3 regions of the Pragia fontium genome follow, and region 2 is predicted to be linked to each of the others. Evidence: predicted binding sites of a transcription regulator. Region 2 holds the regulator's gene; each other region holds the start of a gene.

Region 1 (5,358 bases), 1.7 Mb from region 2:
TTGAAATCGCTTCTGCTACCGAGAGATCGCTGTTACGGCTAACCAGCTCCAGCGCCTGTTGTGAATTCACGCTACCCGCTGAAATGACCCGATAGAGCCAGCCGCAGCGACCGCTGTTTTGCATAGTGCGTGCAAAGTCACCAATATCACAGTGAAAGTTCAGTTTATAGCAAGGGGAGCGAGGCTGAGTAACCTGAATCAGCGCTTTTCCCCAACGAAAGATGTCACCAATATAGACATTTTCTTCATTGAGGCCAGTGGTAGAAATATTCTCACCAAACAGCGGGGCAACAAACTGTTCCGCCTGTTCAGGATATTGAGCTTGCCAGTAAGCGTAGTGTTCGCGCGGATAGTGGCACAGTGCCCGATCGGCCCCGCCGTGGTGACGGGTTTCTGCTTGTTCATCCCCCTCAAACCCTAATGCTGTTAGCGTTAGCTCACCATTAGCGGCACGTTTATTGATTGCGCTGGGAGAATGCCCCTCATAGGGTTCGATCTTACCAAGGTAAACGTTGGGATAATGCATCATAACCGCCGATGATTGGGGGTAACCATGAAATGAGCATACTGCCTATAGCGGCGCGGATCCAGCTTTGAACAGGACTAAATTGCAAGGAGAAATAGACGGGATAACTAAAAACAAAGCCACATTCTTGGTCAAGAACGCAGCTTTGTTTCCGGTAATGCTTCTTAAACTTTCTTAACGAAGCAGGCTTTCAGCATAATGCTGGTGTTATCGATTTTGCAGTCGATCTCATGATCGCCATCGACCAGACGGATAGGTTTAGACTTGCTGCCGACCTTCAGGACGGTTGAAGAACCTTTCAGTTTTAAATCCTTAATTAGCGTCACGCAGTCGCCGTCAGCCAGCACGTTACCGTTGCTGTCTTTCACCACTCTCTCATCGCCGTCAGTCGCTTCTGGCTCGGAAGGATTCCACTCGTGAGCGCAATCAGGGCAGATGAACATGGAACCGTCTGGATAGGTATTTTCTGACCCGCAGACCGGGCAAGCTGGAATAGAGTGCATGTCAATTTCCCTAAAAAATAGAACGTGAATAAAATTAAGGCGGCATTCTACTACAAATAGCCTCTTTTATCACAGGGATAAACCATCTGGTTATGAAGTAGATAGCAATAGAAAGAAATTATCATCCAATAAAATTGCCAATTTATCAGGAGAATGCTGATCTTTTCAGGGCGGAGCGGGGATAAATTCAGGCAAGGGCTGAAAACTGAGGATTTAAGTCCGAGATAATAGCGGAATAGCCGATACTACCTCGGTTATATAGACGAGTACTAACCCGTCATATTATTTTTTCGCTGCAGAAAAACGTGTAGCGGCCTCATCCCAGTTAACTACGTTCCAGAACTCTTTAATGTAGTCTGGACGACGGTTTTGGAATTTTAAGTAGTAAGCGTGTTCCCAAACGTCTAAACCGACGATGGGATAACCAGAAGCGCCAGATACGCTTTCACCCATTAGTGGACTATCCTGATTAGCCGTGGACACCACAGCCAGTTTACCTTCTTGTAGAACCAACCAAGCCCAGCCAGAACCAAAGCGAGTGGCTGCCGCTTGCTCAAACATCTCTTTAAAGCTATCAACGCTACCGAAGTCACGCTCAATGGCGGTTTTTAGATCGCCCTGTAGTACCGTACCTTTTTTCAGGCCTTTCCAGAACAGACTGTGGTTTACATGACCACCGGCGTTGTTTCTTAATACGGTGCGTTTTTCTGCCGGGACTTTATCCAAGTGAACAATTAACTCTTCCGCAGACAGCTTTTTTAGATCGTCAGACAGCGTCTCAAGAGCCGCATTGGCATTGTTGACATAAGCTTGATGGTGCTTGCTGTAGTGGATTTCCATGGTTTGCTTATCAAAATGAGGTTCTAAAGCATCATAAGCATAAGGCAGAGGGGGAAGTGTATAGCTCATATTGTTACTCCTCAAAACAGTTTTAGCTGCGCGATCGCAGGCAGCGGGTTTTTTGTCACCTCTTGAGTATAACATCTAATAACGATTGATAATCATTATCATTATTGTGGTTATTTGTTGTTCGTATCTTTAATATTTCAGCCATTTTTTAGGTATTTAATTAATACCTATTTATAAGTAGTCAAATATGTCGAAATGTAAATAATCTTTATGAATTAAAGTAACTTATATTGCTTTATGTTCAGTGCGTCGCGACTTCAAAAAAGGATATTGTAGTTTCATTTCAGTATGATATGTCACTAAATCAGATAATAACCTTACTTTACTATCAGGTGTTGGTCTGTTTCTTGACCGAATATAAAGTGATATATAACGCTATAAATTATAGTGCTATTTAGGTAGTGATTTAACATATTAATACCTCTTTTTGATTAAAATTAACATATAAAACAGATTGATATATAGAGGATCGAGATCAATAAGTTGTCCATCAGTTGCCCCTATAATCCGCGCAGAAAAGATTAAGTTCTTATGTCAAATAGAGGAGAAAACCATGCAGGTCAGCAGAAGGCAGTTTTTTAAAATCTGCGCTGGCGGTATGGCGGGTACAACTGTAGCGGCATTAGGTTTTGCGCCGACTATGGCACTAGCGGAAACACGTAATTATAAATTATTGCACGCTCGTGAAACACGTAATACCTGCACTTACTGTTCCGTCGGCTGCGGGCTGTTAATGTACAGCCTAGGTGATGGGGCAAAAAATGCCAAAAGTAGTATTTTCCACATTGAAGGGGATCCGGATCATCCGGTAAACCGCGGTGCGCTTTGCCCTAAAGGGGCAGGACTCATCGACTACATTCATAGTGAAGGCCGTTTGCAATATCCAGAATACCGCGCGCCGGGTTCTGATAAGTGGCAACGTCTGAGCTGGGATGATGCCTTAAACCGCATTGCCAAGCTGATGAAAGACGACCGTGACGCGCATTTCCAACACGTGAATGAAGCCGGTACGGTGGTTAACCGTTGGCTGAGCACCGGGATGTTGTGTGGCTCGGCAGCCAGTAATGAAACGGGATTATTAACCCAAAAATTTACCCGAGCGCTCGGTATGCTCGGTATCGACCAAGTAGCACGCATCTGACACGGACCAACGGTAGCAAGTCTTGCTCCAACATTTGGTCGCGGTGCGATGACCAACCACTGGGTTGATATTAAGAACGCCAACGTTGTTGTCGTTATGGGTGGTAACGCTGCTGAAGCTCATCCAGTGGGATTCCGCTGGGCGCTGGAAGCGAAAAAGCACAACAACGCGAAAATCGTTGTGGTGGATCCGCGTTTTACCCGTACCGCATCGGTGGCTGATATTTATGCGCCAATTCGTTCTGGTACTGACATTGCTTTCTTGTCGGGCGTTATTCTGTATCTGATTAATAATAATAAGATCAACGCGGAATACGTTAAACATTACACCAATGCCAGCTATTTAATTCGTGAAGATTTTGGCTTCGAAGACGGCTTATTCAGCGGCTTTGATGAGCAGAATCGCCGTTATGACAAATCCAGCTGGAACTATCAGTTCGATGAAAATGGCCAGCCGCTGCGCGATCCGTCCCTGAGCGATCCGCGCTGTGTGTGGAATTTGTTAAAGCATCATGTTAGTCGCTACACCCCGGATGTGGTAGAGAACATCTGTGGTACGCCGCAGGCTGATTTTGCCAAAGTCTGTGAAGTCTTGGCTGAAACCAGTGCGTCAAATATGGCGGCGACATTCCTGTATGCGCTGGGCTGGACGGAACATACCGTCGGCTCGCAGAATATCCGTACCATGGCGATGATTCAGCTACTGCTGGGTAATATCGGTATGGCTGGCGGCGGCGTGAACGCTTTACGTGGTCACTCCAACGTACAGGGCACCACAGATATTGGATTGTTATCCCAGAGCCTGCCAGGCTACTTAACGCTACCTTCAGAGAAGCACACCTCTCTGGAAGATTATCTGGCTGCCAGCACACCGAAAGGGATGTTGCCGGGTCAGGTAAACTACTGGAGTAACTATCCTAAATTCTTCGTGAGTTTGATGAAGAGTTTCTACGGCGATAAAGCGCAAAGAGAAAACAGTTGGGGCTTTGACTGGTTACCAAAATGGGATCAGCCTTACGACTGGATGAACTATATCGAACGTATGGAACAAGGGTTAGTGGGTGGTTTCATTTGTCAGGGCGTAAACGTACTTGCGTCATCGCCGAATAGAAACAAAACCGCCCGTGCGTTAGCGAAACTGAAGTTCCTGGTAGTGATGGATCCATTGGCGACCGAAACGGCCAGCTTCTGGGAAAACCACGGCGAATATAACGACGTTGATCCGGCATCAATTCAAACGGAAGTATTCCGTTTACCGTCCAGCTGTTTTGCTGAAGAAGATGGTTCGATTGCCAACTCCGGTCGCTGGTTGCAATGGCACTGGAAAGGTGCTGAGCCACCGGGTGAAGCTAAAACCGACGGTGAAATGCTGGCGGCACTGCTGTTTAAAATCCGTGAGTTATATAACGCGGAGGGTGGTAATACCCCTGAACCGCTGATGAACATGCAGTGGAACTACGCCAGACCACATCATCCAGAGTCGGAAGAAGTGGCCAAAGAGCTTAACGGTGTTGCGCTGGAAGATGTTCTGGATGCCAACGGTAATGTGTTAGCCAAAAAAGGCCAGCAGCTTTCTACCTTTGCTCATCTGAAAGACGATGGTACCACCGCCAGCGCCTGTTGGATTTATGCCGGTAGCTGGACCGAAGCCGGTAACCAAATGGCGCTGCGTGATAATGCTGACCCATCAGGTTTAGGCTTAACGCCGAAATGGACTTGGGCATGGCCGGTTAACCGTCGCATTATCTATAACCGAGCATCGGCTGATGTGCAGGGTAAGCCATGGGATCCGAAGCGTATGCTGATCGAGTGGGATGGCAAAAAGTGGGGCGGTAATGACGTACCTGACTTTAACCTGACCGCGGCACCTGGTTCGGAAACCGGTCCGTTTATCATGCAACCGGAAGGCGTTGGCCGTCTGTTTGCGCTGGATAAACTGGCTGAAGGCCCGTTCCCTGAGCACTATGAACCGGTTGAAACACCTATTGGTACTAACCCTCTGCATCCGAACGTGGTGTCTAACCCGGTTATTCGCCTGTTTGAAAGCGATCGGAAACAGATGGGAACCAGTGAAGAATTCCCTTATGTGGGAACCACTTATCGGTTAACTGAGCATTTCCATACCTGGACCAAGCACTCGAAGCTGAACGCAATTACGCAGCCTGAGCAATTCATTGAAATCAGTGAAGGGCTGGCGGAAAAAATTGGTGTGCAGCACGGGGATACGGTTAAGGTCAGCTCCAAACGGGGCGAGATTAAAACCAAAGTGGTGGTGACCAA
Region 2 (5,358 bases):
CGGTAAAATCGTGGTTGCTCCGGCTAACGGTACATTGGTGAAAATTTTCGGTACTAATCACGCATTCTGTCTGGAAACTGAAAACGGTGCAGAAGTGGTGGTTCATATTGGTATTGATACCGTTAAGTTGGATGGTAATGGCTTCAAGCGTTTAGCTGAAGAAGGCGCTACCGTGAAGGCTGGCGATCCGGTACTGGAGTTGGATTTAGATTACTTATCTGCCAATGCAGCTTCTATTATCAGCCCGGTTGTTGTCAGTAATATTGATGATTTTAGCGGTATCATTGATGTGGCTAGCGGTAGTGTAGTGGCCGGTCAGTCCAAACTGTTCGATATTAAAGGATAAGATTTAACGCTTATCTGGCCGATATATTGTGTGAAGCGGGAAGGGTAACCTTCCCGCTTTTTTTATTTATTGGCTTTTTAAGGTAAAATAACGGCAATAAATATAGCGATGACGAGGTTATAATCAGCGGCTTTCTACTTGACGGCTGACTTTGCTGTAACTAACGGTTGTGTCCTGAGGGCGGTTGTTAGATTATAAGAGGTTATAACGTTGTGATCGCTTTTGCATTTTGCATACGAGGAAAAAGTAAATGAGTGAGGCTGAAGTTCGCCCAACTAATTTTATTCGTCATATTATTGACGAAGATTTAGCATCAGGTAAACACACGACTATCGTGACCCGTTTTCCACCTGAGCCGAACGGATATCTGCATATTGGGCATGCGAAGTCCATTTGCCTGAACTTTGGCATTGCGCAGGACTATCAAGGTCTGTGTAATTTGCGTTTTGATGACACTAACCCGGTAAAAGAAGATATCGAGTATGTTGAGTCAATCAAGAATGATGTTCAGTGGTTAGGTTTTCATTGGGATGGCGCAGTGCGCTACTCTTCTGACTATTTTGATCAGTTACATCAGTATGCGGTTGAATTAATCAGCAAAGGCTTAGCCTATGTGGATGAGCTGAGTCCTGAAGAGATGCGTGAATACCGTGGAACGCTGACTCAGCCGGGGAAAAATAGCCCATATCGCGATCGCAGCATAGAAGAAAACCTTGCGCTGTTTGAGAAAATGAAAAACGGTGAATTTGCTGAGGGTAAAGCTTGTTTGCGTGCCAAGATCGATATGGCATCCTCTTTTATCGTTATGCGCGACCCTGTTCTGTATCGGATTAAATTTGCCGATCACCATCAGACCGGTAATAAGTGGTGCATCTACCCGATGTATGACTTTACCCACTGCATTTCAGATGCGCTGGAGGGAATAACTCACTCTCTGTGTACGTTGGAATTCCAAGATAACCGTCGTCTGTATGATTGGGTGTTGGACAATATCACCATTCCTTGTCATCCACATCAGTACGAGTTTTCTCGCCTGAATTTAGAATACGCCATTATGTCAAAGCGTAAGCTGAATTTGCTGGTGACTGAAAATAGGGTAGAAGGATGGGACGATCCGCGGATGCCGACCATTTCGGGTCTGCGTCGTCGTGGTTATACGGCCGCTTCAATCCGTGAATTCTGCCGTCGCATTGGCGTAACTAAACAAGATAACAACGTAGAAATGGTGGCGTTAGAAACCTGCATACGTGAAGATTTAAACGAGAATGCACCGCGGGCCATGGCCGTATTGAATCCGGTTAAAGTTATTATTGAGAACGTACCGGAAGGGCACGAAGAATGGTTAACCGTTGGGGCTCACCCGAATAAGCCTGAAATGGGAACCCGCAGTGTACCGTTTAGCCGTGAGATTTACATCGATCGCGCAGACTTCCGTGAAGAAGCCAATAAGCAATATAAGCGCTTGGTTTTAGGTAAAGAAGTCCGTCTGAGAAATGCTTATGTGATCAAAGCTGAGCGGGTTGAGAAAGATGCTCAGGGTGAAATTACCACCATTTACTGTAGTTATGATTCGGCAACCTTGGGTAAAGATCCGGCGGATGGCCGTAAGGTGAAAGGTGTTATTCATTGGGTTTCGGTTTCTCACGCACTACCTGCTGAATTCCGTTTGTATGAATGCTTATTTAATGTGGCGAACCCTGGGGCGGCAGATGACTTCTTGTCTACGATTAACCCAGAGTCCTTAACCATTGCCCATGGTTTTGTTGAGCCAAGCCTAAAAGAGGCTCAGCCTGAGTTTGCTTATCAGTTCGAACGTGAAGGATATTTCTGCGCTGATAATCGTCATTCATCAACGGATAATCTGGTATTTAACCGCACGGTGGGTCTGCGCGATACCTGGGCTTCTCAAGCCAGCTAGTATGCCAGATTGACAATATGCTTGAATAAAAAATGCCCGCCAGCATAAACTGACGGGCATTTTTTTAAGGCGAAGGAAGATATTATGGGGCCGTTGGTTGTAGTGGGGCGATACTCTTTTCCACTTGAGGCGCAAATTGCTAAAAGTAATCTTCAGGCCGCTGGCATCCGCGCGTATATTGCCGATGAGCATACCATTAATATGCAGTGGCTTTATTCTGATGCGTTAGGTGGCGTCAGGCTAATGGTGGCTGAGCAGGATGCGCAGGAAGCCGAAGAGATTTTGCAGCAGGATTTCTCACTATCGATAGCGGAGACGGAAATTCCCGACAGTGATGTTGAGAGTGATTGGATTTGTCCTGCTTGCGGGAGCCATAATGTTGCTCTCTTTACCAAGGGAAAGAAATCCGCTTTTGTGATTTTTATTCTGCTGGGTTTTCCACTTTTTTTCTATCAGCATGGAATTAAGTGTAACGATTGCGGTAAATTCAGCAAAAAATAATGCCAGCAATTATGCTGGCAATTGTCGCTGCTATGATAGCAGTCTGAAAGAATGAGCTAATTAACCACGGGAGTCGTGCAAATTCTCATCTTTACGGCAGTCACCGGATATACACTTACCATACAAATACAGGCTGTGGTTGGTTAGTTTAATATTATATCTTTCGGATATATCCCGTTGACGCTGTTCGATCAATTCATCGCTAAACTCAATAACTCGGCCGCAGTCCAGACAGATTAAATGGTCATGATGATGTTTTTGCGTTAGTTCAAAAACGGATTTACCACCTTCAAAGCTGTGGCGGGTGACAATGCCGGCATCATCAAACTGGTTTAAAACGCGATAGACGGTGGCAAGACCAATCTCTTCTCCCATATCGATCAGACGTTTATATAAATCTTCCGCGCTAACGTGATGATTCTCAGGCCCCTGAAGTATTTCCAGAATTTTAAGTCTAGGAAGGGTAACTTTCAGTCCAGCCTTCTTCAGTGCGATATTATTATCAGTCATGCAGATTTCTTCCTAAATTCGGGACGCCATGAGTCTTTAGCGAACGGTTAACAAAAATATAATATAGCATTATAGGGTCAGATACATGAAATAGGAACCACAAGGTATGTAGGGGAATCCGATTACACTGATAGCTATCATTATGGTTTTATGGAAATTTCATCTCCACTTTTTTACTTTGCTATTGATTTGCTGAGGCGTATTGAGCCGTAACCAGCCAATCCTTTCTTAGCCCATCAACAAGTCAATGAGGTTCGATAATTACTAAGAAGGCCAAATGAGGCAGGTTAATTGCCCATTGAGAACCATAGTCAAAGCTAACCATGCGATGTGCATTTTGTACAATGACTCATTCACCAGGTTCGCTAACAATAATCAAAATACTTATATAGCGTAGCATGTGATTAGCCTATTTTTCGATGGTTGTTGCTATAAATGGGCCAATAAGTTTGATATTAGCGCTATCTTGCTCAAAACATGAGAAATAATGTTATCACGCAATCTATGAATTATTGGGTTAATGGATTGTTTTAAGCGAAGGATTAATCAATTGGCTTTCTTTGAGGCTGAAAAGCCGGTTACGATGGTAACCGGCAAAGGACATAATCTATTTAACAACAGGGGCCATTGCCTCCGCCGTAGCGTGCTTTCTGACGTTCCCGGAAGAATTCCTCATAGGTCATCACTTCCCGATCCGGATGGGTCAGGTGCATATGCTGGACGTAATTATCGTAGTCAGGCATACCCACCATTAAACGAGCCGCCTGCCCAAGATAGCGACCTACTTTTGCTAAGTCTTCAAACATAAGTATTGGCCTCCTTTTTATGGTGGCAGTATTGCTAAAAACTTTTGCATACTGCCATTTTTATGCTTGGCGATTAATGGTTTTTAGCCATCAGTCAGTTATTGTATTGATGCTGGAAATGGTTGGTAAGGCACTTCATTCGCCGTTGGTTGAGGATTAGCCTTGGCTTTGAAGGCCGTACGCAAACCGAAAACCACCACGCTGAGCATGACCAACATAAAGAGGATGGTCAGTCCGGCATCTAATTGGTTGTTGAATATCAGCGCGCTCATTTGATCGAGTGATTTAGCCGGAGCCAGAATTTCACCCTTATCCAAGGATGCCTGATATTTATTCGCCAGAGCCAAGAAGCCAACGCGCGGGTTAGCATCGAATACTTTCTGCCATCCGGCGGTGAGCGTACAAACCAGCAGGAAAATAGTTGGGATCACGGCGACCCAGGCATATTTTTCTCGCTTCATTTTGAACAGCACTACTGCGCACAGCGTTAGGGCGATAGCCGCCAGCATCTGGTTAGCAATACCGAACAGCGGCCACAGGGTATTGATTCCACCTAATGGGTCCACAACGCCTTGATAGAGGAAATAACCCCATGCGGCAACACACAGCGCTGTTGCTGTAATGTTGGCAACAAAAGAGTCGGTACGTTTCATTGAAGGGACAAATGTTCCTAGCAGGTCTTGCAGCATAAAACGTCCTGCTCGGGTACCTGCATCCACCGCGGTCAGAATAAACAAGGCTTCAAACAGGATAGCGAAGTGATACCAGAATGCCATCATGGTTGGGCCAGTAATCTGACTCAGGATATGTGCCATACCCACAGCCAAAGTAGGAGCACCTCCGGCACGGGAAACAATGGTGGTTTCCCCAACGTCTTTGGCATATTGAACCAGTACGTCTGGCGTAATGGTAAAGCCCCATGAACTGACAACGGTAGCCGCAGATTCAACCGTTGGTCCTAATATTGCTAATGGGCTGTTCATCGCAAAATAAACGCCAGGGTCGATAACTGAAGCCGCTATCAATGCCATAATGGCGACAAATGACTCCATCAACATACCGCCATAGCCAATAAAGCGGGCGTGGCTTTCATTCTCTAACATTTTGGGCGTGGTACCTGAGGCGATCAGGGCATGGAAGCCGGAGATTGCACCGCAGGCAATAGTAATAAACAGGAAGGGGAATAGATTGCCTGCCCATACCGGACCAGTACCATCAATAAATTGGGTGGTGGCTGGCATCTCTAGTTTAGGGGCAATAATCACGATACCAATGGC
Region 3 (5,358 bases), 300 kb from region 2:
GCCGCGGTCAGAGCCATCTGGTGCCGATTAACTATGTTCGCCGCCAAACGCTAAAGAATGCTGAACGCTATATCATCCCTGAACTGAAAGAGTATGAAGATAAGGTTCTGACCTCCAAGGGTAAAGCGCTGGCGCTGGAAAAATCCCTGTATGATGAACTATTCGACTTGTTGCTACCGCATCTTGAAGCTCTGCAACAAAGTGCTGCTGCGCTGGCTGAACTGGATGTGTTGTGCAATCTGTCAGAACGAGCCTATACGCTAAACTATATCTGTCCGGAACTGAGCGATAAACCGGGCATCAATATTACCGGCGGACGCCACCCGGTAGTTGAACAGGTATTGCGCGAACCCTTTATCGCCAACCCACTACAGCTTTCTCCCCAGCGCAGAATGCTAATTGTCACCGGCCCAAATATGGGCGGTAAAAGTACCTATATGCGTCAGGCTGCCCTGATTGTGTTAATGGCTCATATCGGTAGTTTTGTTCCCGCCGACAGCGCCAACATCGGGCCCGTCGATCGCATCTTTACCCGTATCGGTGCCGCTGACGATCTGGCCTCTGGTCGCTCTACGTTTATGGTGGAAATGACGGAAACCGCCAATATTCTACATAACGCCACCGAACAAAGTCTGATTCTGATGGATGAGATTGGTCGAGGTACGTCAACCTATGACGGTTTATCACTGGCCTGGAGCTGTGCAGAGAATCTGGCTAATAAAATTAAGGCCATGACGCTGTTCGCAACCCATTATTTTGAATTAACCACCCTACCTGAACGTATGGAAGGGGTAGAGAACGTCCATCTGGATGCGGTGGAGCACGGTGATACTATCGCCTTTATGCATAGCGTTCAGCCCGGTGCAGCCAGTAAGAGTTATGGTCTGGCGGTCGCCGCTTTGGCCGGAGTGCCTAAAGACGTTATCAAGCGCGCACGTCAAAAGCTAAAAGAGCTGGAATCGCTCTCGCTGAGCGCCGCCAACAGCACCGCTGAAGGCTCACAAATGGCGCTACTTACCGTTGAAGCAGAAACATCCCCGGCGGTAGAAGCGCTGGAAGCCTTAGATCCGGATACGCTGTCGCCCAAACAGGCACTGGAATGGATTTATCGCTTAAAAGATCTGGTCTAGCTATAACGAAAAAAGAACCGATCGCTAAAACCGATCGGTTCTTTAACTTATAAAGAATGGTATCAATCATCACACGACAGGAGAGATTACCGTTTAGGTCGCAGTTTATTTGCAAGAATGAGTCAATTTATCGGATGACACATTCTTTATATTTCTGTAGTCGACTTAAACCGATTCCCGCGCCGTATGGAAAGCAATAATATCCTTCAGCGTTGGTGCACTGTCTTTATTTTGCTGACTTTCAACATCCCACAGTTTAGCCAGTGATATTGCCTGACCACAGTGGATAAACGCCTCTTCAATGTTAACCACAATCACGCACTTCACTGTTTTGCCAGTATCCGTGAAGAACTCACACAGGGAGGGATCAATGGAAACGGTCGCTTTACCGTTTATTCGAAATGCTTCGTTATAACCGGGAATCAAAAATGTCAGGCCAACCTGTGGGTTATCAATAATATTTTGTAGGCCATCTAACCGATTGTTACCGGCATAATCAGGAATCAACAGTGTCTTCTCACCCACCGTTTTTACAAACCCGGGATATCCCCCTTTAGGTGAAACATCCACACCATTTTTACCTACCGTTGCCAACATAAAAAACGGTGACAGGGAAATCAGCTTTTGGCCATAAGGCGCCAAAAAATCAATTTGCTTCTTCACCACCATCTGATGTGGCATGGCGTAATATTCACGCAGTTGCTCTTTTGAAGTGACTGTATGTTCTGGTTTGATATACATAACGCTATCTCTGTAGGGTAAGCCAATAAGTCCCGGTTAACGTCACCGGAAGAAAACGTTGGTTCATTTCATCCATGGTTTTTTGTGGATCGACATCCTGATATAACTCCGGTTGGATCCACTTTGCCATCACCTCTGCTCCCACAATATTGAGCGGTGAACCAGAAAAATAGTTCCAAAAGCCATAAACCCGGCCATTTTGTACCGCATCAAACGTGTTCAGCCCTTTCTCCGCCACCAGTTTACTTAACTGACGTTGGCTAAGGGCCATATCAACTCCGGTACCTAGCGGCAAAGCTTTATTCGGATCGACGCCGGAATGTCCGGTGGCAATATACACCTGAGGGTTTTTCTGAATCAAATATTCCAGACTAAGCTGACCACCATTACCGGTTGGGAATTTATCTGCGCCAACGTTGATGCCTTTAAACAAAGTAATATATTCCCCAACTCCCCCGGTTCCGCTGGTCCAACAACATTCCCAGACGCCAGGATACGCATGCAGTAATACTCGCGGATGTTCTATTTTAGGATCGTTTAATCTGGAAGTAAGACGTTCCATATGGCTTTGATAAAAACCAATTAGCTGTTCCGTCTGCTGTTCGCGATCTAATAATTGCCCTAATAAGCGCACGGAAGGAAGGGTATTTTCTAAAGGTGATTGATAGAAGTCGACAAACACCACGGGAATATGGCTCTTACGTAATAAAGCAATCAAAACCTGAGAGCGAGGAGCCTGCCACGCCTCAAAAATGACTAAATCAGGTGACAAGGAAAGTATGGTTTCTACCGATAATTCATCGCCACTGCCGCTGCCAATGGTTTTCAGCGTTGCCAGTTTAGGAAAGGTCTTCTTGTAGAGTTCATAAGTTGCGGTATCAAATTTTTTCAGTTCACTTCCCCAGCCAATCAGTACCGAAGCCGGATCTTCATGAACAAATGACAAAGCAACAAAGCTATAGCCTGATGCCAGCACTACCCGCTGTGGTTTCTGTGTAATCACCACTTTATTGCCTAATATATCCGTCACTTCTTTTGGCCATTCACTGGCATAGGCCGTTGAAATACTGAAAATAAATATCAGTAACAGCTTCAACAATCGATTATTCATGAAATACGGAACCTTTAATAGCAGGTGAATGGTAGCAGTCTAGTCTAACCGTTAAAAATAGTGATAACGATTCTCAATATATCATTTTGAACCACCAAAGCAGAAGAGTTGTAAAAAATTATTCTCATTTGATGGTTTCAATTGACAGAAACACCTAAATAAAAAGAAAATACGCATGATAATCACTCTCATTACCAATACTGATTCAGGAAACATCATCAATGGATAACCGAGTCGTTCCGACTGGCCTAACCTATCAACCGTTAGCTTATGCTATTTTACTCAGCCTAACGGCAACCGCACCGGCTCTAGCCGCCACTGAAACATCACCCTCAACCAATTCCGGCACTGAGAAGATGGTGGTTATTGGTGGAAATACCGCCTCAAAAATAGATACCCCAGCAGCCGAAACGCCAAGAGCGTTATCCGAAGTCACTCGTGAAGATTTGGATCGCCATGCAAGTAAAAAAATTGATGAGGCCATGCGTTACAGCTCCGGCGTTTTTGCTACACCTTATGGCCCGGATAATAAAACCGACTGGTTAATTGTACGTGGCTTCGGCTGGAGTCGCTATCAAGATGGCCTACAAGCCATTAACGAAAATGGTTTCTATGGTTGGCAGCAAGAAGCCTACGGCATCGAACGTATTGAGATGCTTAAAGGCCCGGCTTCTATGCTCTACGGCCAAAACCCTCCTGGTGGTCTGGTCAACGTGATTAGTAAGCGCCCTACCCGCCTACAACAAGGGGAAGTACAATTATCTTACGGTTCCGATGATTACCGCGACTTCGGATTGGATACCTCCGGCCCATTAAACGACGAAGGCAGCGTTCAGTATCGCTTGGTTGGCTTTGCCAAGAAAACCAACGGACCTAGCGATGGCGCTAAAGACGAACGTTACTATATTGCACCAAGCCTGACCTTTGATATATCAGATGATACCAGCCTGACCCTGTTAACCAGCTACCTGAAAGATAATGCCAATCCGACCAGCGGCTTTAAACTGCCTTATGGAACGCTGCAAAATACGCCATTTGGTAAAGTCGATTATAAAATGTCTTATGGTGAGCCAAGCTATAGCCGCAACAATACTGAACAATTCAACGCTGGTTATGAGTTTAAACACGGTTTTAATGACACATGGACATTCCACCAGAATATGAACTACAGCTATCTGAATATGGATCTGCGTAGTATTTACGGTCTGGGTATGGTCGACGATCGTCACGTTAACCGCGGTTTGACCTACCGTAACGGCAGCGCGCAAAGCTGGGCGATTGATAACCGTATGGTGGGTAACTGGACCTTCGATCGTTTTGAAAATACCTTATTACTCGGAGTTGACTACTTTACCGCCAACTCACGGGGCAAAGATGCCAACCTCTACAGTTTTGGTGCCCCGCTGGATATTTTTAATCCCTCCTACGGCAACTATAATCCCGTGAGTGATGACCAGTTGTTCAGTCATCGCACCAAACGTTTCCAGACCGGTTTATATGTACAGAATCAGTTGAAGTTTGATGACAAATGGTTGCTGCTGCTGGGTGGGCGCTATGATAAAGCCAGATCCAGTGATATCCAGCCAGATACTAACGACCGTCAGGATATGGATGATCATAAGTACACCAAAAGTGCTGGTCTGATGTACCTGTCAGATATCGGTTTAAATCCGTATGTCAGCTATTCCGAATCATTCCAGCCATTGTCCGGCCGTAATAACGACAATAAACCCTACGTTCCGCAAACCGGTCAACAAACTGAGATCGGTATTAAGTACGTGCCACAAGGGTTTAACGGCTACATCAACGCAGCACTCTATGAGCTTTACCAAAAAAATACCTTAACCACCGATCCAAACGATCCGGCGATTCGTAGCCAAACCGGTATGGCTCGCTCACGTGGATTAGAACTGGAAGCCGTTGGTTATGCCACCGATGCGCTGAAAATACACGCCAGTTATACGCTAAGTCGTATCCAAATCATTCGTTCACTCAATGATGAAGAGATTGGTAAACGCTTACCGGCAACCCCGAGAAATATGGCATCACTATGGGCCGATTATGCACTAAGCGGTCCGTTGGATGGATTAACTATTGGCTCCGGTGTGCGCTATATTGGTAGCACTTATGGCGATGCGACCAACACTCAAGCGCTGAAAGTGCCTGATTATACGTTGTGGGATGCCATGATCCGTTATGATGTCAATAAGCAGTGGTCGGTGCAGGTTAACGCCAATAATCTGGCAGATAAGAAATACGTCAGCGCCTGTGACTATTGGTGTTATTACGGTGATGGGCGGACAGTCACCGCGAAAGTGAACTATCGCTGGTAGTGATTGAAGTTAAAAAAACACCGTCTCATATGGGACGGTGTTT

What was found. Region 2 encodes Fur, which represses iron uptake genes when iron is present. Its sites were predicted from a motif close to ATAATAATGAGAACNACTATCAA; they were not measured.
Region 1: the regulator Fur is predicted to act here: its motif matches at 2,024-2,046, upstream of sodA (superoxide dismutase [Mn]).
Region 3: the regulator Fur is predicted to act here: its motif matches at 3,037-3,059, upstream of EL341_RS04820 (TonB-dependent siderophore receptor).

The regions. Positions count from the first base shown of each region.
Region 1 covers NZ_LR134531.1:3,822,142-3,827,499, reverse strand. Annotated here, with positions in the region: gene yiiM (6-hydroxyaminopurine reductase) at 1-526, opposite strand, end outside; gene EL341_RS16565 (zinc ribbon domain-containing protein YjdM) at 691-1,029, opposite strand; gene sodA (superoxide dismutase [Mn]) at 1,312-1,938, opposite strand; gene fdnG (formate dehydrogenase-N subunit alpha) at 2,492-5,358, shown strand, end outside.
Region 2 covers NZ_LR134531.1:1,448,491-1,453,848, forward strand. Annotated here, with positions in the region: gene nagE (PTS N-acetyl glucosamine transporter subunit IIABC) at 1-346, shown strand, start outside; gene glnS (glutamine--tRNA ligase) at 597-2,264, shown strand; gene EL341_RS06350 (putative signal transducing protein) at 2,349-2,765, shown strand; gene fur (ferric iron uptake transcriptional regulator) at 2,826-3,275, opposite strand; gene EL341_RS06360 (YbdD/YjiX family protein) at 3,887-4,081, opposite strand; gene cstA (pyruvate/proton symporter CstA) at 4,180-5,358, opposite strand, start outside.
Region 3 covers NZ_LR134531.1:1,152,879-1,158,236, reverse strand. Annotated here, with positions in the region: gene mutS (DNA mismatch repair protein MutS) at 1-1,130, shown strand, start outside; gene EL341_RS04830 (MSMEG_1061 family FMN-dependent PPOX-type flavoprotein) at 1,296-1,871, opposite strand; gene EL341_RS04825 (ABC transporter substrate-binding protein) at 1,876-2,982, opposite strand; gene EL341_RS04820 (TonB-dependent siderophore receptor) at 3,204-5,315, shown strand.